Regions from separate parts of the Paenarthrobacter sp. CC6 genome, predicted to be linked through region 3. Evidence: riboswitches for the same ligand, from Rfam matches in the RefSeq annotation. Region 3 holds a riboswitch; each other region holds the start of a gene.
What was found. A riboswitch is a leader RNA that binds a small molecule or an ion and turns the genes downstream of it on or off. The one in region 3 is predicted to bind S-adenosylmethionine.
Positions count from the first base shown of each region.

Region 1: it holds a riboswitch for S-adenosylmethionine, as region 3 does, so the genes downstream of both, metX (homoserine O-acetyltransferase MetX) here and PV760_RS04785 (hypothetical protein) in region 3, are expected to answer to the same signal.
Region 2: it holds a riboswitch for S-adenosylmethionine, as region 3 does, so the genes downstream of both, PV760_RS08265 (DUF1737 domain-containing protein) here and PV760_RS04785 (hypothetical protein) in region 3, are expected to answer to the same signal.
Region 4: it holds a riboswitch for S-adenosylmethionine, as region 3 does, so the genes downstream of both, PV760_RS09490 (aminotransferase class V-fold PLP-dependent enzyme) here and PV760_RS04785 (hypothetical protein) in region 3, are expected to answer to the same signal.

Region 1 is NZ_JARDAN010000005.1:46,678-54,079, reverse strand. Features, by position in the region: partial or broken gene PV760_RS02870 (bifunctional o-acetylhomoserine/o-acetylserine sulfhydrylase) at 1-1,224, shown strand, start outside; SAM riboswitch class IV at 1,409-1,526, shown strand; gene metX (homoserine O-acetyltransferase MetX) at 1,541-2,662, shown strand; gene PV760_RS02860 (hypothetical protein) at 2,706-3,155, opposite strand; gene PV760_RS02855 (winged helix DNA-binding domain-containing protein) at 3,201-4,256, opposite strand; gene PV760_RS02850 (SGNH/GDSL hydrolase family protein) at 4,383-5,225, opposite strand; gene PV760_RS02845 (alpha/beta hydrolase) at 5,296-5,946, shown strand; gene PV760_RS02840 (RNA-binding S4 domain-containing protein) at 5,958-6,185, opposite strand; gene PV760_RS02835 (DMT family transporter) at 6,218-7,213, shown strand; gene PV760_RS02830 (glycine--tRNA ligase) at 7,326-7,402, shown strand, end outside.
Region 2 is NZ_JARDAN010000007.1:293,892-301,293, forward strand. Features, by position in the region: gene PV760_RS08255 (aromatic amino acid ammonia-lyase) at 1-1,118, opposite strand, end outside; gene PV760_RS08260 (NtaA/DmoA family FMN-dependent monooxygenase) at 1,118-2,446, opposite strand; SAM riboswitch class IV at 2,602-2,713, shown strand; gene PV760_RS08265 (DUF1737 domain-containing protein) at 2,727-2,990, shown strand; gene PV760_RS08270 (rhodanese-like domain-containing protein) at 2,987-3,397, shown strand; gene PV760_RS08275 (O-succinylhomoserine sulfhydrylase) at 3,398-4,606, shown strand; gene PV760_RS08280 (hypothetical protein) at 4,617-5,234, shown strand; gene PV760_RS08285 (glutamate--cysteine ligase 2) at 5,231-6,433, opposite strand; gene PV760_RS08290 (endonuclease domain-containing protein) at 6,652-7,402, shown strand, end outside.
Region 3 is NZ_JARDAN010000005.1:506,435-513,836, forward strand. Features, by position in the region: gene PV760_RS04775 (helix-turn-helix domain-containing protein) at 1-483, opposite strand, end outside; gene PV760_RS04780 (sodium:solute symporter family protein) at 764-2,299, shown strand; SAM riboswitch class IV at 2,410-2,529, shown strand; gene PV760_RS04785 (hypothetical protein) at 2,546-2,845, shown strand; gene PV760_RS04790 (hypothetical protein) at 2,842-3,033, opposite strand; gene PV760_RS04795 (VIT1/CCC1 transporter family protein) at 3,272-4,435, shown strand; gene PV760_RS04800 (matrixin family metalloprotease) at 4,522-5,415, shown strand; gene PV760_RS04805 (zinc metalloprotease) at 5,536-6,468, shown strand; gene PV760_RS04810 (LOG family protein) at 6,482-7,402, opposite strand, start outside.
Region 4 is NZ_JARDAN010000008.1:160,703-168,104, reverse strand. Features, by position in the region: gene PV760_RS09505 (MFS transporter) at 1-618, shown strand, start outside; gene PV760_RS09500 (metal-dependent transcriptional regulator) at 637-1,350, opposite strand; gene PV760_RS09495 (class I SAM-dependent methyltransferase) at 1,360-2,181, opposite strand; gene PV760_RS09490 (aminotransferase class V-fold PLP-dependent enzyme) at 2,229-3,635, opposite strand; SAM riboswitch class IV at 3,668-3,781, opposite strand; gene hisN (histidinol-phosphatase) at 3,952-4,776, opposite strand; gene rsgA (ribosome small subunit-dependent GTPase A) at 4,848-5,963, opposite strand; gene aroA (3-phosphoshikimate 1-carboxyvinyltransferase) at 5,966-7,333, opposite strand; gene PV760_RS09470 (DoxX family membrane protein) at 7,340-7,402, opposite strand, start outside.

The DNA.
Region 1 (7,402 bases), 460 kb from region 3:
ACAACGTCGTTCGTTTTCCCGAGTGCTGAAAGCGCGGCCAACCGCTTTGCCCTGGCCGAACTGGCTCCGATCTACACCCGGATCGGCAACCCCACGCAGGACGCCGTGGAACAGCGCGTCGCGAGCCTCGAAGGCGGTCTGGGTGCACTGCTGCTCAGTTCGGGCCAGGCAGCCGAGACCTTTGCCATCCTGAACATCGCCGAGGCCGGCGACCACGTCGTCGCGAGCCCCAGCCTCTACGGCGGCACGTACAACCTGCTGGCCCACACGCTGAAGAAGTTCGGCATCTCCGTGACTTTCGTCGAGGACCCGGACAACCTCGAGCAGTGGCGTGCGGCCGTCCAGGCGAACACCAAGCTGTTCTTTGGTGAAGTCGTCTCGAACCCACGCCAGGACGTGCTGGATATCGAAGGCGTCGCCGGTATCGCGCACGAGGCAGGCGTGCCTCTCATCGTCGACAACACCCTCTCCACGCCGTTCCTCATCCGGCCCATCGAGTGGGGCGCGGACATTGTGGTCCACTCCGCAACCAAGTACCTCGGCGGACACGGTTCGGCGATCGCAGGCGTGATCGTGGACTCGGGCAACTTCGACTTCGGCAAAGACCCGGAGCGGTTCCCCGGCTTCAACACCCCGGACCCCAGTTACAACGGCTTGGTTTACGCCCGCGACCTGGGCAAGGACGGAGCGCTCGGAGCCAACCTTTCCTACATCCTGAAGGCCCGTGTCCAGCTCCTTCGCGACCTCGGCTCGGCCGTGTCGCCGTTCAACGCGTTCCTCATCGCGCAGGGCCTGGAAACCTTGAGCCTGCGGGTGGAGCGCCACGTCGCCAACGCCACCAAGGTGGCCGAGTGGCTGGAAGCGCATGACGACGTCGAATCGGTCGCCTATGCGGGCCTGCCGTCCAGCCCCTGGTACGAGCGGGGCCGCAAGTACGGACCCCAGGGCACGGGCGCCATCGTGGCCTTCAACATCAAGGGTGGCGTAGAAGCCGGCAAGCGCTTCGTGGACGGTCTGGAGCTGCACTCCCACGTTGCCAACATTGGTGACGTCCGCTCCCTGGTCATCCACCCGGCGTCGACCACGCACAGCCAGCTGACGGTCGAGCAGCAGGTAGCCGCCGGCGTCAACCCGGGCCTGGTCCGCTTGTCCGTGGGCATTGAGCACATCGATGACATCATTGCCGACCTCGAAGCCGGCTTCCGCGCGGCCAAGGGCGCCTGAACGGGCAGTCCACGCCTGCAGCTGACGCACCTGGCTGACGGACCCGGGGTGCCGTCCACATCGACGATTATTCGCCGGACGGCACCCCGGAGTGCTCTTTCGTGAATGAAGCTGCCCTTGAACGTCACACTGGTGTCACATTCTTCGCCATAACGGTGGTGTCTTTCCTAGACTCTACGTATTAGGTCATGAGTGCCAGCAGATAGCCCCGGCTTGCTGGCCGGCAACCCTCCTTCCGCGGTGGGGTGCCCCGGGTGAAGACCTGGCCTGTTCGCACGCAAGGCGACGGGCAAGCGCGAAGTTAGGTGTCAAAGGAATGACCATCACTGCTACAGCACTTCCCAAATCCGGAGAAGAAGACGGAACCGTCAAGTACGCGGGCATAGGGCCGCTGGCGCTCGAAGCCGGCGGTCACCTCCCCAACGTCGTGTTGGCGTACGAAACCTGGGGACGACTCAACGCCGACGCGTCCAATGCCGTGCTCATCCAGCATGCGCTGACGGGCAGCACCCACGTTGCCCGCGGAGCCACGGACGAGGAAGGGTGGTGGGAGCAGTTGGTGGGTCCGGGCGCCACCATCGACACCAACAGGTTCTTCGTTGTCTCCATCAATATCGTGGGTGGCTGCTATGGCAGCACCGGCCCGTCCTCCGATGCGCCGGACGGCAAGCCGTGGGGTTCGCGGTTCCCCCTGGTTACTCTTCGCGACAGCACGGTTGCTGAGGCCCGTTTGGCGGATCTCTTGGGGATTGAATCCTGGCACGCGGTCCTGGGCGGCTCGATGGGTGGGGCCAGGGCCCTCGAATGGGCTGTCACGTTTCCGGAGAGGGTCAACCGCTGCGCCGTCATTTCGGTGGGAGCCTACAGCACCGCCGAGCAGATTGCCTTTGCGCAGGCCCAAACCCTGGCCATCCGGCAGGACCCGCACTTCAACAATGGGGACTACTACGGCGGTCCGGCCCCGGAACACGGACTTGCCCTGGCCCGCCGGATTGCGCACATCACGTACCGTTCCGCCCTGGAACTGGATCTCCGCTTCGGCAGGGAAGCCCAACATCAGGAAACGCCGCTCTCCGCAGCAGTCCTGGGGGAGCGTGGTCGCTACCAGGTGGAAAGCTACTTGGACCACCAGGGGACAAAGCTTGTGCGGCGGTTCGATGCCAACAGCTATATCGCCATCACCGAAGCGTTGATGTCTCACGACATCAGGCGGGGACGGGGCACACTGCAGGAAGCACTTTCTCGTGCCACCGCCGAGTTCTTTGTTGCTGCTGTGGACACGGACCGGCTGTACTTCCCGGCCCAGTCCAAGGAACTGGCGGCAGCACTGCCGGGGAATGTTCCGGTCCACACCATCCAGGCGCCGATCGGCCACGATGGCTTCCTCACGGAAATCGGCCAATTGTCGGAGCAGCTTCGCGGGGCGTTCTTCGCCTGAGACCAGGCAACCTGTTCGAAGAGGTGCCTGTTTGTGGACGTGCCTAGCCGTTCATTATCTCGCCGCGCTGTTTCATGTAGTCCTCCATGGCGATCTGGCCATTGGTGAACTTCGCATCCAGTTCAGCCAGCTTGCGGGCGCGGTAGCCCTGGGGCTCGGAACCGGCAGTGGGAAACGGCGCGGGAGCGGGCTGTCCGGCCCGGTAGGAATCGCTTGGGTAGGAACCGCTTGGGTAGGAGGCGTTCGACGGCGGCGCGACCTGAGGTGCCTCGTCTGCAGGCCGGATGACTGCCGGCCCTGGCGGGTAGCCCGGGTAGTTCTGTTGCGGGTAGTCCTGCGGCGGGTAATTTTGTGGTGGGAAACCCTGTTGCGGATAATCCTGACCACGAAAATTCCCGTTCTGCAGGCGGCGGGCCTTGGACCGGTTGTACATGCGGATTCCCATGGGAATCAGCCACGAGCAGACGATGATCCAGAAGATCAGATTGTTCACAGTGCAGGCCTCCTAGGTCTTAACCCCAGCTTAGCCCTGTGCCAATCACAGCAGCTTGGCCTCCATCCCCAGGAAAATCCCGTAGCGTTCCGCTTCGGCTTCCAGGGCCATCTGCTCTTCCTTGGTTGTCGGCTTGTCCATCCGGACCTCGAGCCTGCACATGCCCCCTGCGAAGCTGTGCCGCCACCATCCGGCCAGCCTGCCGTCCACGAGGACTACATGCATGGGGCCGTTGTCCTCAGGCAAGTACGGTGCGGTACCGCCCAGGTAGTGGCGGGATTGCGAGTACCCCATCACGTATTCGTCGAAGCATTGGATGAGGTCGACGCGGGGGAGCCCGGAACCGGCCGCTGGACCGGCAGGAGTCTCCAGGGCTTCTGCGTCAGCCGAGGCGACGTAAAAGTCCAGGTCATCGAAGGAGACCCGGGCCAACGTTCCCGGTGATAATTCCGCGGCGACGTTGAGTCCCAACGTGACGTCTTTCATGGTCAGCCCGGACCACGCCGAACAGTCCTTCACGGTAGCCGGTCCGCGACTGCTGAAATACCGCAGGGCCATCTGCCCCAGCGCGTGTTCCCGTTCCGCTCCGCTGAGCGGCCCGGAAAAAGGAGCGGTGACGCGTTCGTCGAACAAAGCGTAGGTCTGCTTCAGGGCCCCGCCAGCCGAACGAACCGGAGCGCCGCTCACCAGAATGCCGCTGATTTCGGCGTGCATGAGGTGGTAGATGAAACCCAGGCCCTTGCCGGGAAAGCCGGCCTGGCCCAGAACATCAGCCAATTCTTCGCGGGTCTTGTGGGCACCATCGGCCACGGCTGCTGCAAGGATCCTCCCACTGTGTGCGGCAGTTTCCCCGTCCACCCCGGTCCGCTTGTACATGCCCTTGTTGCCTTGATGCAGCCGGCCAGCGGACAACGCCATCAACCAGCCCAAGTCATCCCTGTGCACAAAATGCCATGTGGGGCGCAGGATGTGCGTCCGCAGGATGGTCCCGTCGGCAACGGCCTGTTCTACTGCAGCTGCAGTGCTCGAGGGCGTCCGCTGCGCCACGGTCCAACGGGCATAGGCGAATTCCTGCGACTGGACGGCCAGGAGATTGCGCACCACATCCCCCGGATCTGCACCCAGGGGAGGACGTAACTGTTGCCGTCGGAGACGCAACTGCCGGACCCCCGCTGTACGGGGAGAGTCATCACTCGCCATGCTGGTTCACCGGCCCATCGCTCCCGGCTAGCTGCGCGGCATCACGGTACCGGCGGCACCAAAGACCGGTCCCGGCGTCGGACGCTTTGGCGTGATGCCGTCGCCGGACGATTGGTGACGGAGCCTCCGGATAACCCAAGGCACGAAGTATTCCCGTGCCCAGACCAGGTCCGATGAGCGGGCTTCCCGCCACGTCCGGGGAGGAAGGGCCTTGGGTACCAGCGGCTCCAGGGCGTGCTGGACGTTCAATGCCTCCAGGACCATCATGGCGATGGTGTGGTGGCCCAGGGGGGAGAAATGCAGGCGGTCGGCATCCCACATCTGGGTGTCAGCGAGCTGCCGCAAGGACCACATGTCGGCAATGATGGCGTCATGGCGGGCTGCGACCGTTCGCAGGTTCTCGTTGTAGATGGCAACTTTGCCCCGGATGCGGCCAAGGACCGAGGACGCAGTATCCGGACCGTTGAAGAGGATTACCGTGGCGCCACCCGAGCCCAGCTCGCCGACGGCGGCGTCGAGTTTCTCGGCCAGAAGGTCGGGATCACCGCCGGGGCGGATGAGGTCGTTTCCTCCGGCGGAAATGGAGACGAGGTCCGGTTGCAGTTCCAGGCAGGGGCCGACTTGCTCGTCGACGATCTGCTGCAGCAACCGGCCCCGGATGGCGAGGTTGGCGTAGGCGAAGTCCTCGTGTCCGCGTCCCAGCTCTTCGGCGACACGGTCCGCCCAGCCGCGGTAACCGCCGGGATTGGCAGGTTCGGGATCGCCGATGCCTTCCGTGAACGAATCACCCAACGCCACGTAACGGCTCCACGGGTGCTTTTGGGCGGGTTCGCCCGGTTTCACTAAATGATTGTTCTCACTCACGCTCATATCCTGCCCCCAGAGGGCCGACCTACGCCACCGTAGGTTGTTACTTACGGGTAACTGCAAGAATGGAGGCATGACTGAAGCCCCCGCTTTTCCAGCACCTGTTGTCCTCTGGTCCCACGACGAAGCCGAACGCGCCGGCAAGCCCCTCCTGGTCCTGCTGCACGGCTACGGATCCAACGAGGACGATCTCTTCAGCCTGGCCGGGCTCCTCCCCGAGGGGTTCGTCGTGGCATCGCTGCGTGCACCGATGCCCATGGGCCCGGGTTTTACGTGGTTCCCGCTCACTGCGTCCATCGACTACTCCCTGGACGCCGTGAAGCTTGCCGCCGAATACGCCCTGGATTGGCTGGACACGGTAAAGGCCAACCATTCCTCGGTTACGCTTCTTGGCTTCTCCATGGGCATGGCCATGGCGACCACCATGCTCCGGTACCGTCCCGCGGACTTCGCGGCCGTCGTCGGGCTTTCAGGCTTCGTGATCGACGCCGGTGGCGACGCCGCGTTCAAGGACGACGAGCTGGACGGATCGGTGCCGATGTTCTGGGGCCGTGACCAGCAGGATCCCGTCATTACGCCGGACAAGATCGAATACACCATGGGCTGGGTCCGCAAGCACGTGGACCTTACCAAGGTCCTCTACACGGGCATGTGGCACGGCATCAACCAGCAGGAAATCGGGCACGTAGGGGAGTTCCTCACCCACAAGGTCCTCGCCCCCTAAGGGGCGTTGTTTCAGGCGGTGGTGATCCGCACCGTCTGACCATTGACGGTCACGGTGTCACCGGCGTGGAGTTGGCGGCCGCGCCGTTCATCGATCTCGCCGTTGACCTTCACCAGGCCGTTCTTGATGAGCTCCGTGGCCTCCACGCCGTCCTCCACCAAGCTGGCGAGCTTGAGCAGTTGGCCAAGGCGGATCATGTCGTCGCGGATGGGGATCTCTTCAATTTCGGGGTTGCTCATACAGCAATGATGCCTGAAGTAGTGTTGAGACGGTGCCGCAGCCTTCTCCCCGTTCAGCCCTTCCGTTGGCCGTTGGCCTGCCCATTGCAGTAGCAACAGGCCTGGTCATTCCGTTGCAGGGAAGGATCAACGGGGCGCTCGGCGCCAAACTCGACGACGGCATCGCCGCAGCTGTGGTGAGCTTCACCACAGGCCTGCTGCTGATCAGCGCGATATCCTTGGCCACGCCCAAAGGAAGAGCCGGTCTCCAACGCATCATCCCCGCCGTGCGGAACCGCAGCTTTCCCCGCTTCTACGTCATGGCCGGTGCGATTGGTGCATTGTTCGTCTTCGCGCAGTCCTTCACGGTGGCTCTGCTCGGAGTCGCGCTGTTCACCGTGGCAGCCGTGACAGGGCAGACGCTGAGCGGTTTGCTCGTTGACCGCATGGGCATCGGGCCGGGAGGGCGCCGCGCCATCACAGGGGTGCGGGTCCTCGGCAGCGTCCTGACCGTCGCCGCCGTCGCTTGGGCTGTCTCGCCGCGCTTCGGCGGAAACGCCGACCTCGCCTCGCTGGTGCTGCCCGTCCTTCTTCCCTTGGCTGCAGGCTTCCTGATGAGCTTCCAGCAAGCCATGAACGGCACCGCCACGGTTCATTACGGCACGCCCGTCGCGGCGACCCTGGTCAACTTCGTGGCAGGTTCAGCGGTTCTCTGGACAGCGTGGCTCATCAAGCTCGCCGTCGCGGGACCGGGTAATCCGCTTCCGGCTGAATGGTGGTACTACCTCGGTGGCCCCATGGGTTGCGTCTTTATCGGGCTGGCGGCCCTGCTGGTCCGCAGCCTGGGCGTGCTGATCACCGGCCTGGGCATGATTGCCGGGCAGTTGGTCGGGTCTCTGGTGCTCGACGTCGTGATCCCCAGTCCCGGCGCGGTGGTCGCCTTGCCCACGGTGCTGGGTACGGTCCTCACCCTCGCCGCGATCATCGTCGCCACCTTGCCCTGGCCCAAGGGAGCTTTCGCACGGAGAGGTGCGGCGAAAGGCCGGTAGGGTAGGAGTCAGTAAATTTCCCCCAAACCCCGCCGGACAACCTCGTCCGGAATCCGGGGTCAAACCACCGCGGACCGCACCCAGCGGCCCTGTAGAACAAATGGAGTCACCCATGGCAGCAAAATCCGTCCTTGACCAGGTCATTTCCCTCTCCAAGCGGAGGGGCTTTGTCTTCCAGGCCGGTGAAAT
Region 2 (7,402 bases), on a different contig from region 3:
GCCCGGATGGCCCGCTGCGGTGGATACAGCTTGGCGATCCGCCGCTCGCTGGAAATCCCCACGTGCGCCAATCCCAACCGCAGGCTTTCGAAGGACAACGCCAGCTGCATGGGTTGGAAGTTCCCGCCGGACACCATCGTTCCCGACTCCACATCGACCAACGGGTTGTCTCCCCGGCCGTTCAGCTCCACTTCCAGGCCCGAACGCAACTGCGCCACCAAGAACCGGAACGCCCCGTGGGTCTGCGGTGCAGCCCGGAAGGACAACGCGTCCTGTACCGACGCTTCCCTGCGGACATCCTCCAGCCAGCCACCGCTGAGAAGCCGTCGAACAGCGGCGGCCGAGTCCCGCTGGCCGTCAACCGCCTTGGCCGCTTGGATGGCCGGCGAAAAGGGACTGAGGTTTCCGCCGCCGTCGTACCTTGCGATCGCCTCCAGCGACAATGAAAGCGCGACGTCGGCGAGCCGGGCCAGGTGCTGCAGGCGCACCAAGGCGAGGGCTCCCGCGCCCACGGAGTAGGCATTGGCGCTCACCAGGGCCAAGGCCTCTCCGGCAGCAGGTTGCAGGGCTTGCAGGCCGGCGTCCGCGAGGGCTTTGGCGCCGGGCACCAGCATGCCGGAGGCGTCGAACGCTTCCCCCTCGCCCAGGGCTACGGCAGCGACGGCGGCCAGCTGGGTCAGGTCGGAGGAACCCACGGACCCTTCGCGCGGGATGGCGGGGTAGACGCCGCGGTTGAGCAGTTCGGCATAGAACCCGGCGGTCCCGGCACGAACCCCGGAGCCGCCCCGGCTGAACCCGACAAGCCGGGCCAGGATCACTGCGCGCGCTGCGGCACGATCCAGATACGGGCCTACGCCGCTGTTGTGATACCTGATGACCTGCACCTGGTAGGCGAGGAGGGACTTCTCCTCCACAGCAGTGTCCCGGCCTGACCCTAGAAGGGTATTCAGGCCGTAGACCCGTTGACCGGAGGCGGCCGCCTCCTCGACGATCTCCCTTCCCCGTCCGATCAAATTCAACGCATCTTGGTTGAGTTCCACGTGAAACGTCGGATCCGCAGCCGCTTCCGCCACAGCCAACGCGGAAACGGGGCCCGTCCCGATGGTGAAAATGCCCATTAGAAATCCAGCAGGTTTTGGCGGAATCCGCCGTTGCCGTAACTCTTCCTCAACAGGCCGCGGCGGCGGAGTTCCGGGGTCAGCTTGTCCAGCACACCGTGCACTGTCACCGGATCAACGAAGCCGGAGAACAGGAAGCCGTCGCCCCCTACGGCCGCGCCGGTCTCCTCCAGGTAATCCGCAATTTCTCCCACCGTGCCGATGATCGAATCCCCGGCACCACCGCTGCGTGCCTGCAGGATTTCACGCAGAGTGGACCCGGGAGGGGCCGCCTTGGCGAAGTGCTCCAAGGTGCCCTGGTTGCTGTTGGTGCTCAACTCCGGAAGCGGGGCATCGAGGTCGAACTTTTTGAAGTCGATCACGGACAGGTAGGAGATGGAGTTGAGCTGGCTGTCGATGTCACGCTGCGTCAATTCCCGGCGCTGCGCCCGTAGCTCCTCGGCCTCGGCTGTGGAACCCACCACGGTGGGCTTCAGCACGAAAAGCACCTTCACGTCGTCGGGATTCCGGCCGGCTTTCGCCGCCTCGGCCCGGATCGAATCCCGGTAGGCCTTCATACCGTCAACGCCGCGGGCGAGCGCAATTGCCACATCCGCGTGACCGCCGGCAAACGCTTTGCCCCGGGGAGAGGCGCCCGCTTGGACAAGCACGGGTTCCTCGGGCAACGGTGCCGTGTTCAGCGGCCCACGGACCTTGAAGAAGTCCCCGTCGTGGTTGATCGGATGCACTTTGGTATGGTCCGCAAACACCCCGGCTGAAACGTCCTCAAGTACAGCGTCGGCCTCCCAGCTTCGCCAAAGCCGCCTGACGACGTCGACGAATTCCTCCGCTTTTTCGTACCGGAGGTCGTGTTCGATCTGCTGGTCCAAGCCGTAGTTCTGCGCGGCGAGATCGCTGCCCGAGGTGACCACATTCCATCCGAGCTGCCCCTCGGAGAAGTGCTGCAGGGTAGCGAGGAGCCGGGCCGCGGTGAAGGGCGGGTAGAAGGAAGCGCTGACCGTGGGAACGATCCCCAGGTGCTCCGTGGCGGAAAGCAAGTACGGGACCAACGCCAAAGGATCGTGTTTCGGCGCAAAGGAAGCATGGGCCAGCGAAACCTCGGCAGTACCGCCATAGGTGTCCGGGACGGTCAGGGAATCCTCGATGATGAACAGGTCCAGCCCGGACAGCTCGAACGCGCGCACGGCCTCCTGGTACAGGGCGGGCTTCTTCCAGTCGTACCCCAGGCTGTAGCCCGGAGTGCCCCAGCCCTGCACCCCGAAACCGTGCCCCACGAACCAACCAAAATGCAGCATGGGCTTGAGTGTAGAACTGCTCTGTCCGTTCACCGCGACCTGATTTCATACGAAGTTACAGGGGGTCGTACTGCGTCAATTATGCTCCCGGGACGTCTTAATTGGACCCGTACTCCAGTACCGTCCGGTTACGCAACATGACGACGGCCGCCGTGCGGGCCGTCGTCGTGAATGCTACGTTTTTCTTGAGTAATGAGAACCAGCGCAAAGCCCTGACTTGCTGGTCGGCAACCCTCTCTCCGGCGGGGTGCCTCAGGTGACTACTCGGCGTATCGACAACTCGAACTGCAAGCGTGACTGAGGAGCACCAGCAATGCCTGAACCCACTGAAGAAAAACTCTCTTACCGCCTGATAACAGGCCCGGATACCCGCGACTTTTGTGAGCGGATCACCAACGCCCTGGCGGATGGGTACGTACTGCACGGCAGCCCCGCCGCCACGTTCAACGGAACCGACGTGATCGTCGCGCAGGCCGTCGTCCTGCCCGCCGCGATTGCCAGCGCCGATGCCGCAGTCGCCAACGCCGTTGATGAACTGGATACCGACGACGAAGAAGCATTCGAGGGCCACGCATGAGCTACGCAGGTGACCTGACCCCGCAAGACGCGTGGGCCAAGCTTGAACAGGGCGCCATCCTGGTGGACGTCCGCACCGAGGGCGAATGGGCCCACATCGGAATCCCCGACACGAAAGCCACCGAGAACGATCCCCTGTTCATCCAGTGGAACCTCGCCGGCGGCATCCCGAACTCCCGCTTCATCGAGGACCTGCAACAACAGGCGCCCGAGGACGACGGCGTGGAGCTCGTCTTCATCTGCCGCTCCGGCCAGCGCTCCATCGCCGCCGCCATCGCCGCCACGCAGGCAGGCTTCACCGCCTACAACGTCCTTGAAGGCTTTGAGGGCGAACCCGACCGTTACGGCGAACGCACCGTCAATGGTTGGAAGAACCGTGGCCTGCCAACGAATCTGGGGACCGAGTAAGTGACTTTCAATCCTGACGCCGCCGGCTGGAGCCCCGACACCCAGGCCGTTCGCGGTGGACTTGACCGTACCAACTTCCAGGAAACGGCCGAACCCGTCTTCCTGAACTCCGGCTTCGTTTACGAATCCGCCGCCGCGGCAGAACGCGCCTTCACCGGCGAGGACGAACGCTTCGTCTACTCCCGCTACGGCAACCCGTCCGTGGCCACCTTCCAGGAGCGGCTGCGCCTCCTCGAAGGTACCGAGGCTTGCTTCGCGACGGCGTCCGGCATGTCCGCCGTGTTCACCGCACTGGGTGCCCTGCTGGCTGCCGGTGACCGCGTGGTTGCTGCCCGTTCCCTCTTCGGCTCCTGCTTCGTGATCCTCAACGAGATCCTTCCGCGCTGGGGCGTGGAGACGGTGTTTGTGGACGGACCGGACCTTGACCAGTGGCGTGAGGCTCTCTCCGAGCCGACCACCGCCGTCTTCTTCGAGTCACCGTCCAACCCGATGCAGGAAATCGTGGACATCCAGGCTGTCAGCGAACTGGCGCATGCCGCTGGGGCGACTGTCGTCGTCGACAACGTCTTTGCCACTCCCCTGCTGCAGCGCTGTGGCGAGCTGGGCGCCGACGTGATTGTGTACTCAGGCACCAAGCACATCGACGGCCAGGGACGCGTCCTCGGTGGCGCGATCCTGGGCACCAAGGAGTTCATCGATGGACCGGTGAAGCAGCTCATGCGCCACACGGGGCCATCGCTTTCGGCTTTCAACGCCTGGGTGTTGACCAAGGGCCTGGAAACCATCGGGCTCCGAGTCAACCACAGCTCGGCATCGGCCCTGAAGATCGCGGAATGGTTGGAGCAGCAACCCGCCATCAGCTGGGTCAAGTACCCCTTGCTGAAGTCGCACCCGCAGTACGAGCTCGCCGCGAAGCAGATGAAAGCCGGCGGCACAGTGCTCACGTTCGAGCTCTCGCCGTCCGCCGGCCGCTCCGCGAAAGAAGCCGCGTTCGCGCTGCTTGATGGATTGCGTGTCATCGACATCTCCAACAACCTTGGTGACTCCAAGTCGCTGATCACCCACCCTGCCACCACCACCCACCGGGCCATGGGTCCGGAGGGCCGGGCGGCGATCGGGCTGTCCGATGGCGTGGTGCGCTTGTCGGTGGGGCTGGAGGACGTGGACGATCTCATCCTGGATCTGGAGAAGGCCCTCAAACAGGTCTAACCTTGCTGGCATGAGGCATCCATACCGCCGGGCGGGGGCTGTCATCGTTGCGGGATCGGTGGTGTGGTTGGCCGGGATTTCACCGGGATCCCGCGTGTACCTCATGCACGACCCCGCAGAGCGCCTGCGTTTGCTGCTTGCCAGCGAGCGCGGATGGGTGATCGGCCACCACGCGGCCGCTGCAGGAACCGTCGCAGTCCCGGTGGGCTTCATGGCGTTCTCGAAAGCACAACCGGCAGGGACCTCCAAAGCGTGGGTGTCCGCGGCAGCAACAGCGCTGCTCGCGGGCGCACCATTCTTCGTCTACAGCTTGTCGCGGCGGGCCTCGGACCTTGAGCGTTTCGCTTATTTTCGGGGATCCAATGCACCGTTCCTCGCCTACTCATGGCTGCATGTGCTGGGCTTGGCTGCATTGGGCGGCAGCCTGCTGAAGTCCCCCGCCAAACGATGGGCGGGGATGACGGCAGCAGGGATGGCCGTGGTTTCCGGGACCGTCCTGGCGACCACCAAGGACATCCCGCCCCTGGTTTTCTACCTCACCGAAGGAGCCGTCGGAGCGTACCTGATGGCGTGGCCGGAACCCGGGGACATCGGGGATAGCGAGAACATCGGAGACATCGAGGGCTAAGGCCGCCGCACCCTGGTCAGCAGCGGGACCGGGTCCTTGAACGCGACCGGGTCCTTGAACGCGCCCGTCGCGGTGCCACGAACAGTCACCTTCGCAGCGTGCGAGACCACGGCGGCAAGGGCTTCGGAGCCGGGCGGGTTCGCGCCGTCGCGATGCCTGGCGCTGTATCGTGCCGCTGCGTCCCGTTGTTCGAGCGCTCCGTTGCCGCGCTCCAGAATTCCGGCAATGCCCGCCTTGACCAGCGCCAATTCACCTTGGTCATCCAGTACCGGGCTGAGATAGTCAACCAACGCCCACACGACATCAGCGGCAGGCTGGGGCCGGAAATCGCCGAAGTCCAGGAGGTCTCCCCGCAAACCGGAATTACTGGCCCTCCAACCCGCCATCCGCAGCAGGGCGGTCGGCACCGGGGTGGGATCAACGCCGTCGAGCATTTCCAAGGAGGCCGTCTCCACCAAAGCCCGCACCAGCACCGCGATCAGCGCCGCGTCCTCCGCGCGGAGGCAGACGTCGGCGACCCGGACCTCTACGGTGGGCTGGTTCCTGGCGATCCGGGCATCGAAGTAGATCATCCCCTCATCCAGGACTACACCGGTATCAAGCAAGCGCTGCACCACGCGTCGATAAGCCGTGAGCGAGCCAAAAAGCGATGACGGCCCGGACGTGGGCCACCGGTTCCATGCCTGCGTGCGGTAGCTGTCGAACCCGGTCGGAAGCCCGCGCCAGTAGGGCGAATTGGCCGAGAGCGCGGTGAGTACCGCGAGTTTGTCCCGGATGTGGTCCAGCACCACCACGCCTTCCTCCGGGGACTCCACTGAAGTGTGCACGTGGAAACCGCACGTCAACTGCTCGGTGGCGATGATGCCGAAGTGGTCCAGCATCGCGGCGTACCGGGGATCCGGGGTGGTGTGCGTGTTCGAGGCCAATGGTGAAGTGGCGATCGCTGCAACCCTTGCGCCGTGCCGCCGGGCAGCTTCATCGGCCATGGCGCGGCCCCGGCGAATCTGCTGCAGGAGTTCGGCATAGCTGTGACACGGCCTCGTTTGGGTTTCGATTTGCTCCAGCTTGAGCTCCTGGCTCAGTCCGGTCTCCGTGGCAGGTTCCTCGTAGCCGGCCAGAAGCGCGTCCGCGAGAGCCAAGGGCATGCCCGTCACCGGATCAACGATGAGCAGTTCTTCCTCGACCCCGAAAGTCCGCATGCTCCATTCTGCGTCACGGGTGGCCTCCAGAACACAGGGTGGGACTGGCAGTTTGGCCTGCGGCAAAGAGATTCTGCTGGATCATCGCCCTTGGAAACGGAGAGGACCCGCGGATTAGCCGGCCAAGCAAGCTGGCCGGGGCCGATGATCCAGCAGATTTGTCCACATAGGCGAAGTTTCCGGGCTGGGGAGGGACCAGTCCGTGGCTGACTGAAGGCATGAACGCATTCGAATTCTTGTCGTCAGTAGGTGGAGTAGCCAAGGTAGGGCTGCTTAAGGCCCACGGGCACACCCCGGCGGACCTAAGGAAGCTCGAGGGGGCCTATCAACCGCGGCACGGCATATGGGCTCTGCCCTCCGCAGATACGGAGTTTGTCTCTGCCCTCGTAAACAACGGACTTCTGACATGCGCAAGCGCAGCTGTCCGCTATGGCCTCTGGCTTAAAGACAAACCGGGAAGACTGCATCTGGCAACCAAGCACAACAGAGGCCGGGGGTTTATCCGGCACGGAGGTCTCAGGCTGGGCTCGGAGTCCTACGTTCCAGTTGCATCGCTGGAAGACACTGTCATTCACGCTCTCACGTGCCTGCCGGACGTCGACGCCATTGCCGTGGCCCAGTCCGCTATGAAAAACCGTGGAGTTCCCCGTGACGTCCTGGAGGGCGAGCTGCGGGCCAACTACTTCGGGAATGCGAGGAAACGACTGCGCAAGGCCGACGGTTTGTCTGAATCCGTCCCGGAGATCAGTGCCCGCCTGCTTTTTGAGGCGGCGGGACTCTCCTTTGAACGGCAGGTCCAAATCCCAGGAGTGGGCCGGGTGGACACCCTGATTGACGGCTGGCTGATTGTGGAGGTCAATGGCTATCAGTTCCACAGTTCACGGGAAGCCTGGAGAAAGGACATGGGCAGGTTGAACGCGGCGCAGGCAATGGGTTACCGCGTCCTGAGCTTCGCCCCCGAGCACATCT
Region 3 (7,402 bases):
GAGGGTGTCCCCTTCCTCAAGGTCGTATTCTTCGTTGGTCAGGATGAGCTTGATGCGGCCCTTGACCACATGCAGCACGTCCACGTCGCAGTCCACCGCGTAAAGCTCGTTTTCGCCGCGCCCGCGGGGCTCGATGGTGGCTTGGAGTATCTGCAGGCGCCGCTCGGAACGTGCGGTCAGCAGGCGTTCCACAATGCCCTGGCCGCCCAGCGAGATCCTGGGGCCGTCGTCGCGACGCGTCAGATGGGTCTCCGGCGCGGCGAACAAGTCGCCGACGGAGACGGACAGAACCTGGCAGAGGGTCACCAAGGAAGCAACCGACGGCGATGTCAGGTCGCGCTCCACGCGGCTCAGGAAGCCTTTGGTCAACCCGGTAGCGTCCGCAACCTGCTCGATGGTGAGGCGCTGCGCTTGCCGGGCTGCGCGGATTCTGGAACCGATGGCAACGGGAACATTGCTCGGTTCAACGGGTAGAGCCTTCATTCACGAACCTTTCAGGCCTGTCATGTGGCCCTGTCATTGGAGCAATAGTAGCCGGGAGGCACGCCAACAGGGCCACTGCGGGCGTAACCAAGTCCAAAGGATCTTGACTGTTACTCCGATCACAACATATCCTCATAGGCAACAAGTGTTGTCTGTGAGGCACACAACACATCCCCAAGCTCCAAACCCAAATCTCCAATCATCCGCACAGAGACTTCGACGCATCGCAGGAGTATCGTCGAAAACCCCAACCTCCGTGCATCAGCTCCAAGGACCGTTCATGGAATCTTCGGCTATTAATATCGCAATCGTGGTGGTGTACCTGCTCGCCATGCTGGCCTTCGGCTGGTGGGGCAAGTCCCGCACAAAGAACAACAGCGACTTCCTGGTGGCCGGCCGCCGCCTGGGACCCTTCCTCTACACAGGCACCATGGCCGCCGTGGTCCTCGGTGGCGCATCCACCGTGGGCGGCGTGGGCCTCGGCTACAAGTTCGGCATCTCCGGCATGTGGCTCGTGGTGGCCATCGGCTCCGGCGTGCTGCTCCTTAGCCTCCTGTTCGCCGGCACCATCCAGCGGTTGAAGATCTACACGGTCTCCCAAATGCTGAGCCTGCGATACGGCAGCAAAGCCACCCAGACATCCGGAATCGTGATGTTGGCCTACACCCTCATGCTCTGCGCCACGTCCACCGGCGCCTACGCCACCATCTTCGTGGTGCTCTTCGACTGGGAACGCTGGTTGGCAATCGCCGTCGGCGGCGCCATCGTGCTGGTCTACTCCACCATCGGCGGCATGTGGTCCATCACCTTGGCAGACCAGGTGCAGTTCCTCATCAAGACCGTAGGCATTTTCTTCCTGATGCTGCCGTTCGTCCTGAACGCAGCCGGCGGAATGGACGGCATCCGTGAGCGCCTGGACGCCAGCTTCTTCCAGATCGACGGCATCGGCGTCCAGACAATCATCACTTACTTCGTGGTCTACACCCTCGGCCTCCTGATCGGCCAGGACATCTGGCAGCGCGTCTTCACCGCCAAGACCGCCACCGTTGCACGCTGGGGCGGAGCTACCGCCGGTGTTTACTGCATCCTCTACGGCATCGCCGGCGCACTGATCGGCCTGGCTGCCCGCGTCGCCCTCCCGGACATCGATGTCGCCAACCTCGGCAAGGACGTTGTCTACGCAGAGGTGGCAACCCACATCCTGCCCGTCGGCATCGGCGGACTGGTGATGGCCGCGGCTGTGGCTGCGATGATGTCAACCGCTTCGGGCGCCCTGATCGCCGCCGCCACGGTGGCCCGCGCAGACGTTGTCCCGTTCGTGGCCAGCTGGTTCGGCAAGACGATCAACACCGACGACACGGAAAACCCCGAGCACGACGTCAAGGCTAACCGCTACTGGGTCCTGGGCCTGGGCATCGTTGCCGTCCTGATTTCCATGGCAGCGCAGGACGTCGTTGTTGCCCTGACCATCGCCTACGACATCCTGGTAGGCGGACTCCTGGTCGCCATTCTCGGCGGCCTGGTCTGGAAGCGCGGAACGGGCATCGCGGCTGCATGGTCCATGGCAGTCGGCTCAGTTCTGACACTGGCCCTGCTCATCATGTACGCGGTTGGTGTCATCCCGAGCGAAGACGGCGTCTACGCCAACGAGCCCATCTACTGGGGCCTCGGTGCTTCTCTGGTGGTTTACGTCGTGGTCTCCCTGCTGACTCCGCCCACGGACGCAGCCGTCCGCGAGGCCTGGGACAAGCGCGTAGCCGGCGCCATCTCCGAGGAACTGCCGCCGGAAGTCCACCCGGTGGGCAGCAGCAAGTAACCAGGCAATACCCGACGGCGGTGCCGCCCCCTTCACGGGGGCAGCACCGCCGTCGTTTTGTCCCCGGCAATAAGGCCTTCACAACCTCAGGTGCGGTACTGTTGTCCCAGCTTCAAGAGATGTGGCGCCAAGCTCCGACTGGCCATGCACCAACCCCATGTTCACGGGTGGTTCGGATGAGGAAGCGGCCCGTCCCGGACCTGAGACAACCGAGCGGGCAAGAGCACTCTCCACAGGAGCAGCACCTTGCCGTATCAGAGCGATACCAGCCACGCCCACAGCACCTCCGGCCAAACCGAAGCCCGGACCGTCACGGTGATCCCCGCCGTCGACCTTTACCTGGGCACGGTCACCATAGTGGCCAGGAAGGAAACCCTGTTCTTCCGGCATCCCCATCCGCAGCAGATCGCCAAAGCGCTGGCCCAGGCCGTCCGGCCCTCAACGTGGTGCGGGGCGTCCCGGACCCTGACGGTTACTGTGGCCGCGACAGGAAAACGGGATGGCCAGCCGCGCCTGTTCGCCCTCGGCAGCCGGGACGAGGACTAGATTTCCTCTTCCTCCCCACGGAATTCCTCGGTCTCATCGATCGGCACCACCCGTTCATCGTCCTCGGGGGCGTCCACTTCCTCAACCCAGGGCTCGTCCACTTCCTGGTCTTCGGCGTAGTCGTAGGCCGGGTCCGACTCGATGGTGGTGCGTTCCGGGTACTTGGCGTGTGATTCGGTGGTGTCCATGGTGCAACCTCCGTCCCGTGGGCCTGTAAGAGCCCGCTAACCGAGTGCGGGGAGGCTCCCCGCCCCTGTCCTTCCATCTGAGCACCGGCCAAAGCGAGGGTCAAGCAGAGCCGGAAATTACGGTGCACCGAACATTCCAGCTAAGGAATACCAGCCAAAAAACCCTGCAAATAAGCGGTAGTGTGGGGCGTGCAATGGGGCCGCAACTACCCCACCCAGCACAGGAGATAAAGTGCAGATGCACCAGGAATCCCACAGTTCGTCGAGCCCCGCTCCGGACCCCGCAATCGAACCCGCAGCCCTCCACCACACCGCAGACCCGGCAGCACCCACTGCGTCGGACATCAGGCGGTGGCGGCAGTACCTTGCCGATGAACGCGCCGAGGCTGCGGTCTACCGCGAACTCGCCCAGCGCCGCGACGGCGAGGAACGGCAGATCCTGCTGGCTCTGGCCGAAGCCGAAGGGCGGCATGAAGCGCACTGGCTCAAACTCCTGGGTGAGCACGCAGGCATGCCCAAGGCAGCTTCCGCCCGCAGCCAGTTCTTGGGGTTCCTGGCCCGCAACTTCGGTTCGGTCTTCGTCCTGGCCCTGGCGCAACGTGCAGAGGGCCGCTCCCCCTACGGAACCGAGCCGGCCGCCACCCCCGCGATGGTGGCCGATGAACAAATCCACGAGGAAGTAGTCCGGGGCCTGGCGACCCGTGGACGCAACCGGCTCTCGGGTACCTTCCGTGCTGCAGTTTTCGGCGCCAACGACGGTTTGGTGAGCAACCTGTCGCTGGTCATGGGCATGGCCGCGACGGGTGTACCGAGTTCCGTCGTCCTCATGAGCGGCGTTGCAGGGCTCCTGGCCGGCGCACTGTCCATGGGTGCCGGCGAATACGTCTCCGTCCGCTCGCAACGCGAACTGCTCAATGCCACCCTCCCCACCCAGGCCACCCTCACCGCAGCCCCGTCGCTGGACATCGACCACAACGAGCTGGTCCTCGTGTACCTGGCACGCGGCATGACCCGCGAAGCCGCCGAGCACCGGGCAGCCGAGCGCATGGGATTGTTCAGCTGCGACTGCGATCCCAGCCTCTCCCTGCAGCCCGAGAAGCCGGTGGCCGATGAGCATGAATCGGTGGGTTCGGCGTGGGGCGCGGCGCTGTCCAGTTTCTGCTTCTTCGCCTCGGGAGCCATCGTTCCGATCCTGCCCTTCCTTTTCGGGATGACGGGTATGGCCGCGCTCCTGGTGGCCGGAGTCCTGGTGGGCATCGCGCTGCTGGCGACAGGCGCCGTCGTGGGTTTGCTGTCCGGTACGTCGCCGCTCAGCCGCGGCCTGCGGCAACTGGCCATCGGGCTCGGAGCAGCTGCTGCCACCTACGGTCTCGGTTTGCTGTTCGGCGCGGCGATCGTCTGAGTTTGGACTGCTCCCCCGGCAGACCGTAATGTTGGTTCGTCCTCCGCGCTGCCCCGCGTGACCAAGGGCCTGAGGAATGGAGAACCGTGGACTGGGAGCGGGAAGCTACGCACGCGCCGAAGCACCGGCGATCGGGAACAACCCAGCGCGTTCTGCTCGGCCTGCTGATGGCATTCATTGCGGCGACGGTCGCTGTGCTGGTGTCCTGGTTCCTGAATGGCGACCCCCGCATCACGGCACTGTTCCCGGGCGTCAGCGTCCCGGGCGGCCCGCAAACCGGGAAGATACAGCCCACCTCGGCCCGCATTCCGGACGCACCACCGCCGGGACTTGAGGAAGCTGACGCCCCGCTGGCCTCGCCGACGGCACCGGGCACCACCAATGATTCGTACAAGTTCCTGGCCATGAACGACGACGGCACCCCGGTGGGCTATTCCCCTTGCCGGCCGCTGCACTACGTGGTGAACAACGCCTCCGCTCCCGAAGGAACCGACCCCCTCCTGGCGACGGCCATTGCCAATATCTCTGCAGCCTCAGGCATCCGGTTCGTCAACGACGGAACAACCGACGAACAACCCGCGGACCGGCGCGAGCCCTACCAACCCAACCGCTACGGCGACCGGTGGGCTCCCCTGCTGATCTCGTGGACCACACCAGAAGTGGCACCGGCCCTTGAAGGGAAGGTCATCGGCACGGGCGGCAGCACCATGTATTCGCTGGACAAGGGCCCCAAAAGCTACATCACCGGAAGCCTGGAGCTGGACACACCCCAGATCGCGGAACTTCTGGCCGATCCCGGCGGTGCGGACTACGTCCTTGCCGTCATGCAGCACGAGCTGGGACACGTGATGGGACTGGACCATGTGGACGATCCGATCCAGCTCATGTACCCGGAAATCGGGGCACCGGACGGTCTGGCCGCCGGTGACCTGAACGGCCTCCATCTCCTGGCATCAGCCCCCTGCCGCAAGGACATCTAGCAGCTTTCCGGCGTTGGGTACGAAGGCCATGGACTCACGGGGACACTGGACTTATGCTGGCGAATACGGCCGACGGCGGCGCCCCACCGCCCGTCCGCGGCCTCCACGTCAGGGGGTTCCATGGAACCTTATGGGTCGTCCAAGTGGCCGGACCCGGATCCTCCCCGGCCCCATTACCTTCCGCCTTCGGGTCCGCACGAGCCGCCTGAGCCCCGCCCGCCGATCAAGCACAGCAGCGTCGCCGCCATCCTGTTCCTGCTGGGCATCCTGGGGCTCGTGTGCGCCGGAGCCTATTTCGGCGGAGAGCTGCAGCAATTCCTCTACGGATCATCGGAAAGCCAGAGCCAGCCGCCACGTCCCGGGCTGGCACCCTTCGGACAACGGGACGATCCCCTGCCCGGACGTGAAGAAGCCGACGCGCCCCTCGGCACGCCGCCCCCGCTGGTCCAAGCCAGCAGCTCGTACAAGTTCCTGGCAGTCAAAGAGGACGGCACGCCCTTGGCGTACTCGCCCTGCAGGCCCATCCACTACGTGGTGAATTCGGACCTCGCGCCGGCTTCCTGGCAGGTTCTCGTGGAGAAGGCTGTCCATGAAACCGGGAGAGCTACGGGGTTGAGATTCATTTACGACGGGCCGAGTTCCGAGGTTCCCTCCCCCAACCGTTCCGGATACCAGCCGGCCAGATACGGGGACCGTTGGGCGCCGGTGCTGATCGCCTGGAGTACCCCGGAGCAGGTACCGCGCCTGACCGGGCAGACGGTGGGTCTGGGCGGAAGCTCCTCCATTGGCCTGAGCAACGGCTACAAGGCGTACGTGACCGGGACAGTCTCACTGGATGCGCCACAGTTTGCCGGGATCGTGGACACCCCGGACGGGGAGGACATCGGCGTGGCAGTCATCATGCACGAGCTCGGACACCTGGTGGGCCTGGACCACGTGGACGATCCCCGGCAACTCATGTTCGGGCAGGCATCGTGGGTACGGGAATATGCCGCAGGCGACCTGACGGGGCTCGCGGAACTGGGTTCAGGTCCTTGCAGCAAAGACTTCTGATCCGGGCTGTGTCTTATCGGGCCAACACCGCGAGCGCATCCTCCACCGTGTCCACCAAAAAGATACGCTCCGCCATGGGCTTCCCGGCGGCCAGGCTCTGCAGCATAGGCCACGCCGGGAAGGTCCGTTCCCAGTGTTCGCGGCCCACCAGGACCATGGGCGTAATGGTTTCGGGCGCGCCGTAGTAGTTCTCACAGGCGTCCTGGAAAATTTCCTGCACCGTGCCTGCCGCTCCCGGCAGGAACACGATCCCGCCGTTGCAGACTTCCAACAGGATGGCTTCCCTGATGGCGTTGGCGAAGTACTTGGCGATGTGGGTGGCGAACAGATTGGGCGGCTCGTGCCCGTAGAACCAGGTAGGGATGCCGAGGGTCGGGGTGCCTTGCGGGTAATGTTCGACGACGGCCGCCGCCTGACGCGCCCAAGCCGTCACCGAGGGCCTGAACCCCGGGACATCGGCGAGGGTCGCAAGGGCCGCCTGCAGTTCGGCGTCGGGCCTTCCGCTGAAGTAGGCGCCCATATTGGCCGCTTCCATGGCACCGGGACCCCCGCCCGTGGCGACGGCGAAGCCGGCTTGGGCGAGCAGGCTGCCCAGCCGGGCGGCGTCGGCGAATTCCCTGGATCCTCGCTGGGCGGCATGGCCGCCCATGACTCCCACAATCCTGCTTCCTGCGAAGGGGCCCTGATCCAATGCCTCGTCCAGGGCGTCGCCTATGGCGTGATCGTGCAGCGCTGCGGCGAGCGTGGCGTCGAGGCTCTGACGCTGGCCGGGCAGGATGCTCCACTGGTAGACCTGCGCGTCGAGGGTGGACTCGTACTCAGTAGCCGGGATGTCCCGGTAGAGCTCCGCCGGGGTGTAGAGAGTGCCGCGGTACGGGTCAAAGGGAACACCCAGCAGCTTCGGAAAGATCAGCGCGCCACGGCTTCGCAGACT
Region 4 (7,402 bases), on a different contig from region 3:
ACGTTGTCCATCTATGCTGGAATATCCCTCGGATTCTTCGTGTTGGGAATCTACTTGCAGCAGGTCGGAGGGCTGGGTGCCACCGTGGCCGGCATGGCTTTGCTCCCGGGCACCGTCATCCTGATGCTGGGAGCCTCTTACTTTGGTGGCCTGGCCGGCAAGTACGGTCCTCGATGGTTCATGACGATCGGTCCGTTGCTGTGCGGTGTGGGCTTCCTGATGTCCCTGTCCGTGCAGGAGCCCCTCAATTACTGGACGCAGGTGCTGCCCGGCCAGATTGTCTTCGGACTGGGGTTGGCGACGCTCGTAGCGCCTCTGACGGCCGCGATCCTCGGCGCTGTTCCGCCGACGGAAGCCGGAATCGGCTCTGCCGTCAACAACGCGGTTGCCCGTATCGCAGGCCTTATTTCGATCGCTTTCGCGGGTGTGATTGTGGGGCCGGTTTTCACCAGGCAAGGGCTGTACAACGCCTTGGTGGTGACCGCCCTGCTGTTCCTGGCCGGCGCGGTGGCGTCCGCCGTCGGGATCCGCAACCCACCACGCGAGGCGGCGGCTGCTGCTGAACGGGAACCGGATGCGGCGTCCGACGACGGCGGTCCGGTCGGGCAGCCCGGCTGACCACCCGCGCCGCAAGGGTCAGCGCGCCGGGAGCACGCAGCCTTGGTGGGTGCCGGCACTCTTCACCCACAGCGCGGAGGCGACTTCATCTGCCAGGTCAAACTCCCGACCGGCAGCGCCGCTGCCTATCCGGACCACCAATGCCCCGCCGAAAGGCTTGCGCCCCATCACTTCAACGGGTGCGTCGAGCGCGATGTCCTCCGCGGCAAGGTACCGGAGGAGTTCGGGGTTTTCGTCGCTGATGCGGGTTATGCGGCCCGAGTGGCCCTGGTCGAGTTCGATCATGCGGTACGCATGCGGCAAGTCAACGGCACCGTCCGCTGACGGGATCGGATCGCCATGGGGGTCCCGCACGGGGTGGCCGAGCTTGGCTGACATGCGTTCGATGAAGGTGTCGGACACCGCATGCTCCAGCATCTCGGCCTCGTCGTGGACCTCGTCCCAGCTATAGCCGAGTTCCTCCACCAGGTACGTCTCAATGAGGCGGTGCCTGCGAACCATCGAAAGAGCGAGGCGCATGCCTTCGGAGGTCAAACGGATGGCGCTGTAGGGCTGATGGTCAACGAGGCCTTGGTCCTTGAGCTTTCGCACCATTTCCGACACCGAGGAATTGGCGACCCCGAGCCGCAGGGCAAGCTGTGAGGACGTGATCGGCTTGTCCTGCCACTCCGTATAGGAGTAGATGACCTTGACGTAGTCCTCGATCGAGGAGGAGGGCGTACTGGTCTTCACCCCCCTAGCCTACCGTGGTGTGGCATCGTGGACTTTGTATGCACGCCAGGTCTGCGTCAGGTAGGGCAGCGGCACCGTGTCTCCCGGCGCGTGGCCAAGGTGTTCGTAGAGGTACCACTGGAGGTTGCCCATGACTTTGGCCCGCGTCGCTTCGTTGGCGCGCAGGTAGTAACTGCGCGACTTGGTCAACTCCATGATGTCCTCGGGCGAGAGCGGGTCCTCCCACCTGGTGAGGTGGCGTTCCAGTCCGTGAAACTCCGGGCCGATTACCGGCCGGAATCCCGGCTTGTGGACGTCGCCTGCATGCATGATGCGCGAGAGCCTGTGGACCCAGGGAATTGAGGTGTCCAACTGGTTCCAGATCAGCCCCAGAACCCCTGCGGGGCGCAGGATACGGGCGATCTCCGTGCTCGCGGCAAGGGGCTCGCACCAGTGCCAGGCCTGGGCAACGCTGACGACGTCGAATGCTGAGTCCGCCAGTCCGGTTGCCTCGGCCGTCCCCTCCGTCGCGTGAACATCGGGGTAGGCCTTTCGCAGTTGCGCCAACATATCGGTGGAAGGGTCGACGGCGGCCACCTCAAGTCCGCGTCCGGCCAGGAGTGCCGTGAACTTGCCCGTTCCTGCGCCGAGGTCCGCAGCTGTCGATGCCCCTTCAGGTAGGAGCCAATCAACGGAGTCCACAGGATAGCCCGGCCGCACGCGATCGTAGTGCTCTCCGCCATCCTGGAAGCTTTGGCCAAGTTCATGGCGCCGGGAGGCATGGAGTTTGGGTCCGCGGGGACCGGCGGGGCCGGGAGTGACTGGAGCGCCGTTCGCTGAGCGCAGGGACACGCAAACTCCTTCACAGGGCCGTTAGAGGTACCCTACGAATTTACCCTCTAGTCGACCGTGCAGGGAGCGGCACCGGCTGTGCCCGGGGTGTTGGGCGCCCACTCGGGGTAGCTGCGGTGGTCGTTGGCCGGTACCCAACGGCCCTCGTCCACCACATAGTCCCAGCCCAGGCCGTTGCGCTTGAGTTCCTCGATGCCTGCCAGCAGCCTGGTGGCGTCCTCCAACCGGGAGCCGACGCCGAAGCTTGCGCGCAGGGAACCCGAAGGCAGTCCCAGCCGCTTGAGCAACGGATGCGCGCAGAAACGTCCGTCGCGGAGGCCCACTCCGTGTTCGGCCGCCAGATATGCGGCGACCAGTCCGGCGTCGAATCCTTCTACGGAGAAGTTGACCACGCCTATGGTGTCCTCGGAATCGCTGAAGATCCGGTGGACTGTTACGCCGTCGATGGCTTCCAGGCCCTCAACCAGGTAGCTGCGGATGCCCGCTTCGTGTGCGTGCCAGGCGTCCTGGTCGAGGCCGGCGAGCACCTGCGTGGCGCGGGCGAGCGTCGCGGCGCCCAGGACGTTGGGGGAACCGCCCTCGTGCCGCGCCGGACCCGTGGCCCAGCTGACCGAGTCCAAGCGCGCTTCGCGGACAGCGCCGCCACCTGCCAGGTGCGGGATCCCGGCGTCGAGCCAGTCCGGGCGGCCCACTACCACTCCTGCGCCGAACGGCGCATAGAGCTTGTGTCCTGAGAAGACGATGTAGTCGACGTCAGCCTCTGCGATGTTGACGCGGCGGTGCGGAGCGAGCTGGGCTGCATCCACCACGATCCTCGCGCCGTACTCGTGGGCCAGCGCGGCAAGCCGGGCGATCGGCAGGATCTCTCCGGTGACGTTCGAGGCGCCCGTGACGGCGAGCAGGCTGACGCCGCCCAGGGCCAATTCGGCTTCGATCTTGTCCAGCGTTCCGGCCAGGGTCGGCGCCGCAACCACGCTGCGGTGCGGCACGCCCTGCCACGGGAGCAGGTTTGCGTGGTGCTCAATGTCCAAGTACAGGACCTCGCCGGCAAACCCGCCGTCGACCTGCGGGAGGCAGCCGGCCAGCAGGTTCAAGGAGTCCGTGGTGTTCCGGGTAAAGATCACCGAATCGTCGGCACGTCCGCCAACGAAGTCACGGACGATGTTCCGGGAATTCTCGTAGACGGAGGTGCTGATCTGCGAGGCGAAGCCTGCCCCGCGGTGAACGCTGGCGTAGTACGGGAGGACCTCGTTGAGGTAGGCGGAAACAATCGTCAGCGCAGGGGCTGACGCACCGTAGTCGAGGTTGGCATAGCGGACGTGGCCACCTTGGATCAGAGGCGCCTGAAGCTCCGCGCCCGTGACGGCGGCGAGGGGACGCGCAGCTGCCGATTCGAGGGCGGCTTCGTCAACAAAGGAAGGGATGGTGTTTGCGTTGAACGTGACTGTGCTCATGGGACCTCACTCAAGAGGGACCCCCACAGGGGGATCCGCGCTTGCCGCATCCGTTCCGGACCGGCCGGGTCGTCACCCGGGGCACCCCACCGCGAATGGAGGGTTGCCGGCCAGCAAACCGGGGTTTAGCGCTGGCACTCGTGACCTGTAAAAAAGGCTAAGGCACGTCCGGGGGACGATCCAAAGCCGTGGGGTTTTGTTAAGCGCTTTGTTACGCGGAATGCCAAATCCCAGTTTCCGCGAACAAAAAACGGCGGACGCGCACAAAAGCGGGCGTCCGCCGTCGAAAATTCGGCAATCCGGAGTAGTGCCGGCCTCAGGCTTGGGGCTGCAGGAGGTCGTCCAGTCCGGGGTTCAGCCGCTTCAGGACTTCCGAATGCAGGATGGAGTTGGTGGCCAGGGCGTTGCCGCCGAACGGTCCGTCTTCGCCTTCCAGGGAAGTGAAGCGCCCGCCTGCCTCCGTCACGATGGGGACGAGCGCCGCCATGTCGTAGAGGTTCAGCTCCGGTTCGCAGGCGATGTCCACCGCGCCCTCGGCCACGAGGCAGTAGGACCAGAAGTCACCGTAGGCACGTGTGCGCCAGACGTCCTCCGTGAGGTCCATGAATTCGTCCAGATTGCCCCGCTCCTTCCAGCCGGACAGGCTGGAGTAGGACATGGAAGCGTCGGCCAGGCGTGAAACGTTGGACACCTTGAGGCGGGTTGCTGAAGCGAGGGACCGACCCATGTAGGCGCCCATGTCCTTGGCTGCCCACCAGCGTTTGCCCAACGCCGGAGCGCTGACCACACCAACGACGGGCTCGCCTTCATCGACGAGCGCGATCAGCGTTGCCCATACTGGAACGCCGCGGACAAAGTTCTTTGTTCCGTCGATGGGATCGATGATCCAGCGCCGCGATCCGTGGCCACTGCTGCCGAACTCTTCACCCAGGACTGCATCACGTGGACGCGAGCGCGACAACTGACCGCGGATAGCCTCCTCCGCAGCCTTGTCGGCATCGGTGACAGGGGTGAGGTCCGGCTTGGTTTCGATCTGCAGGTCCAGGGCCTTGAAGCGATCCATGGTTTGGGCGTCGACGGAATCGGCGAGGACATGGGCCAGGCGCAGGTCGTCGTTGTAGGTGGAAGCGGGTTGGGTCATGGCACCAAACTATCCTGAAATGCTGGCGGCGGTGGGGACGTTACCGCTGCACCTTCAGTTTTCCAGTGTCATCAAGTAACCGTGCCGAGCTCTTTCGCTTCTTTGGCCTCCAGGCGCGGGTCCGCGCCCAGCAGGCGACGCAGTGACGCCAGGCGCGCCACCCCTGAAGGGCCCGCATGTCCTTCATTGACCCAGGCGTCCAGCCCGCAGTTCACTGCCGTAGCGTCGTGCTTGCATCCCCGCTCGCATGCTTCGGTGCCGGGTTCGAGGTCCGGGAAGGAATGCAGGATCCGGTCCGGATCCACGTGGGCCAAGCCGAAGGAGCGGATACCGGGGGTGTCAATGATCCAGCTGCCCGAGGGGGCATCCGCGAGCTTCAGCGCCAATGCCGACGACGAAGTGTGCCGGCCACGTCCGGTGACGGCATTCACGCCGCCGGTGGCCCGCTCGGCGCCCGTCAACGCGTTGACCATGGTGGACTTGCCCACACCGGAGTGGCCCAGCATGACGGTCACTTTGCCACCGAGGTGTGCGCGGAGCCGGGAAACAGCATCCCTGTCCAACCGGGCCGACAGCCCATCATCGGATCGGGCATCAATGCCGCCGGCTTCAGAATCGGCTGTCCGGCTGATAATCACCGGGAAATCCAGGCTGACGTAGTTGGCCAGCAGTTCAGTGGGATCCTTCACGTCGGCCTTGGTGATCAGCAGCAACGGCTCAATACCGGCGTCGTACGCCGCCACAAGGGCGCGGTCGATGAACCCGGTCCGCGGTTCGGGATTCGCGGCTGCAACAACCACCACCAGCTGGTCGGCGTTGGCCACGACTACCCGCTCGATCGGATCCGTGTCATCGGCGCTGCGGCGAAGGAGGGTCCGGCGTTCTTCCACCCGGACCAGCCGGGCCAGCGTGTCCGGAGACCCGGAAACGTCGCCTACAAGGGCCACGAAGTCACCGGGCACAACAGGGTTGCGCCGGAGTTCGCGGGCGCGTGCGGCGATGATGATGCGTTCGTTGGGGGAGTCTTCGTCAACGATTGCCCGGTACCGCCCGCGGTCCACCGTGATGATCCGTCCGATCACGGCGTCATCGTAGCTGGGACGGTCCTTGGTCCGGGGTCGTGATCCTTTTTTGTTGGGACGGATCCGGACATCGGATTCGTCCCAGGAACGTGCGTCGCGGCCCATGGTCAGTTGCCGGCCTCATTCGTGCCGGCGGAGTCAAGCATTCGTGCCCACATCTCCGGGAACTCGGGCATCGTCTTGGATGTTGTGGCGATGTCTTCAACCTGGACGCCGTCGACGGCGAGTCCCAGGATGGCGCCGGCAGTGGCCATTCGGTGGTCTGCGTAACTGTGTACCACTCCGCCATGGAGGGAAGCTGGGCGAATTACCAGGCCATCGGCAGTTTCTTCCGCATCGCCACCAAGGCGGTTGATTTCGGCAACCAAGGCAGCGAGGCGGTCTGTTTCGTGGCCGCGGAGGTGGGCGATGCCCGTCAATCGCGAAGGGCCGGTAGCCAGAGCGCACAGTGCGGCTACAGTCGGCGCGAGCTCGCTGGTTTCGTCGAAATCAGCACCCTTGATCTCATTGCCGCCTGTAACCGTCAGTGTTCCCCCGTCAAGGGTGACGCTTGCGCCCATGGCAGCAAGGATGGTCCGCCAGAGATCGCCCACCTGTGTGGTGCCGGTGGGCCAGTTGGGAATGCGGACAGTGCCGTGCGTTGCCAGGGCGGCGGCCAGGAAGGGGCCGGCGTTTGAGAGATCCTGCTCGATCCGCTGGTCGAAAGCACTGATCCTGCCGGGCGAAACGCGCCAGTGGTTGGGTACGGAGTCATCGACAGTAACGCCCACGCTCCGAAGCACCTCAACGGTCATGGTGATGTGGTCCAGGCTTGGAACGGGTTTGCCCACGTGCTCCAAGTGCAGGCCTTCGGTGAAGCGGGCGCCTACCAACAGCAACGCCGAGACAAACTGGGAGGAAGCGCTCGCGTCGATGACCAAGTGACCGCCGCGCACCTCGCCGGTGCCTTCCACCGTGAAAGGAAGGGACGACGGCGTCCTGCCGCCTTCGGCTGCGACCGGAACTCCCAGGGCGATCAGTGCCTCGATGATGGTTCCCATGGGACGGTTACGGGCATGGGGATCGCCGTCGAAGACTGTGGCGCCGCTGCGCAGGGCAGCCAGCGGGGGAACGAACCTCATGACGGTACCGGCCAGACCGCAGTCGATGGCTGTCGTTGAGCTCGAAGCAGAGGGGTCCAGGGGAGTGATCTCCAGGTCGGGCCCATAGTCACCGTCACCGGGTACCTCGGTGACGGTGGCACCCAACTGCCGGAGGGCCTGGATCATCAGGGCCGAATCGCGTGAATGCAGCGGAGCCCGGAGCCGCGAAGGACCATCCGCCAAGGCTGCCAGCACCAGGTACCGGTTGGTCAGCGATTTTGAACCTGGGACCGTCACTGTGGCGTCCACGGGCCCTTTGGCATAAGGGGCCGGCCATAGCGGGAGGCTGGCGGCTTTGTCCGGTTCGGTATTGGCGGCGGTGGTACCTGTCATGCTTCCTTATGCTCCAACTGCGTTGTCTACGGCCTTGCGCACTGCTTTGTCTGCCTTCTTGATCTGCTT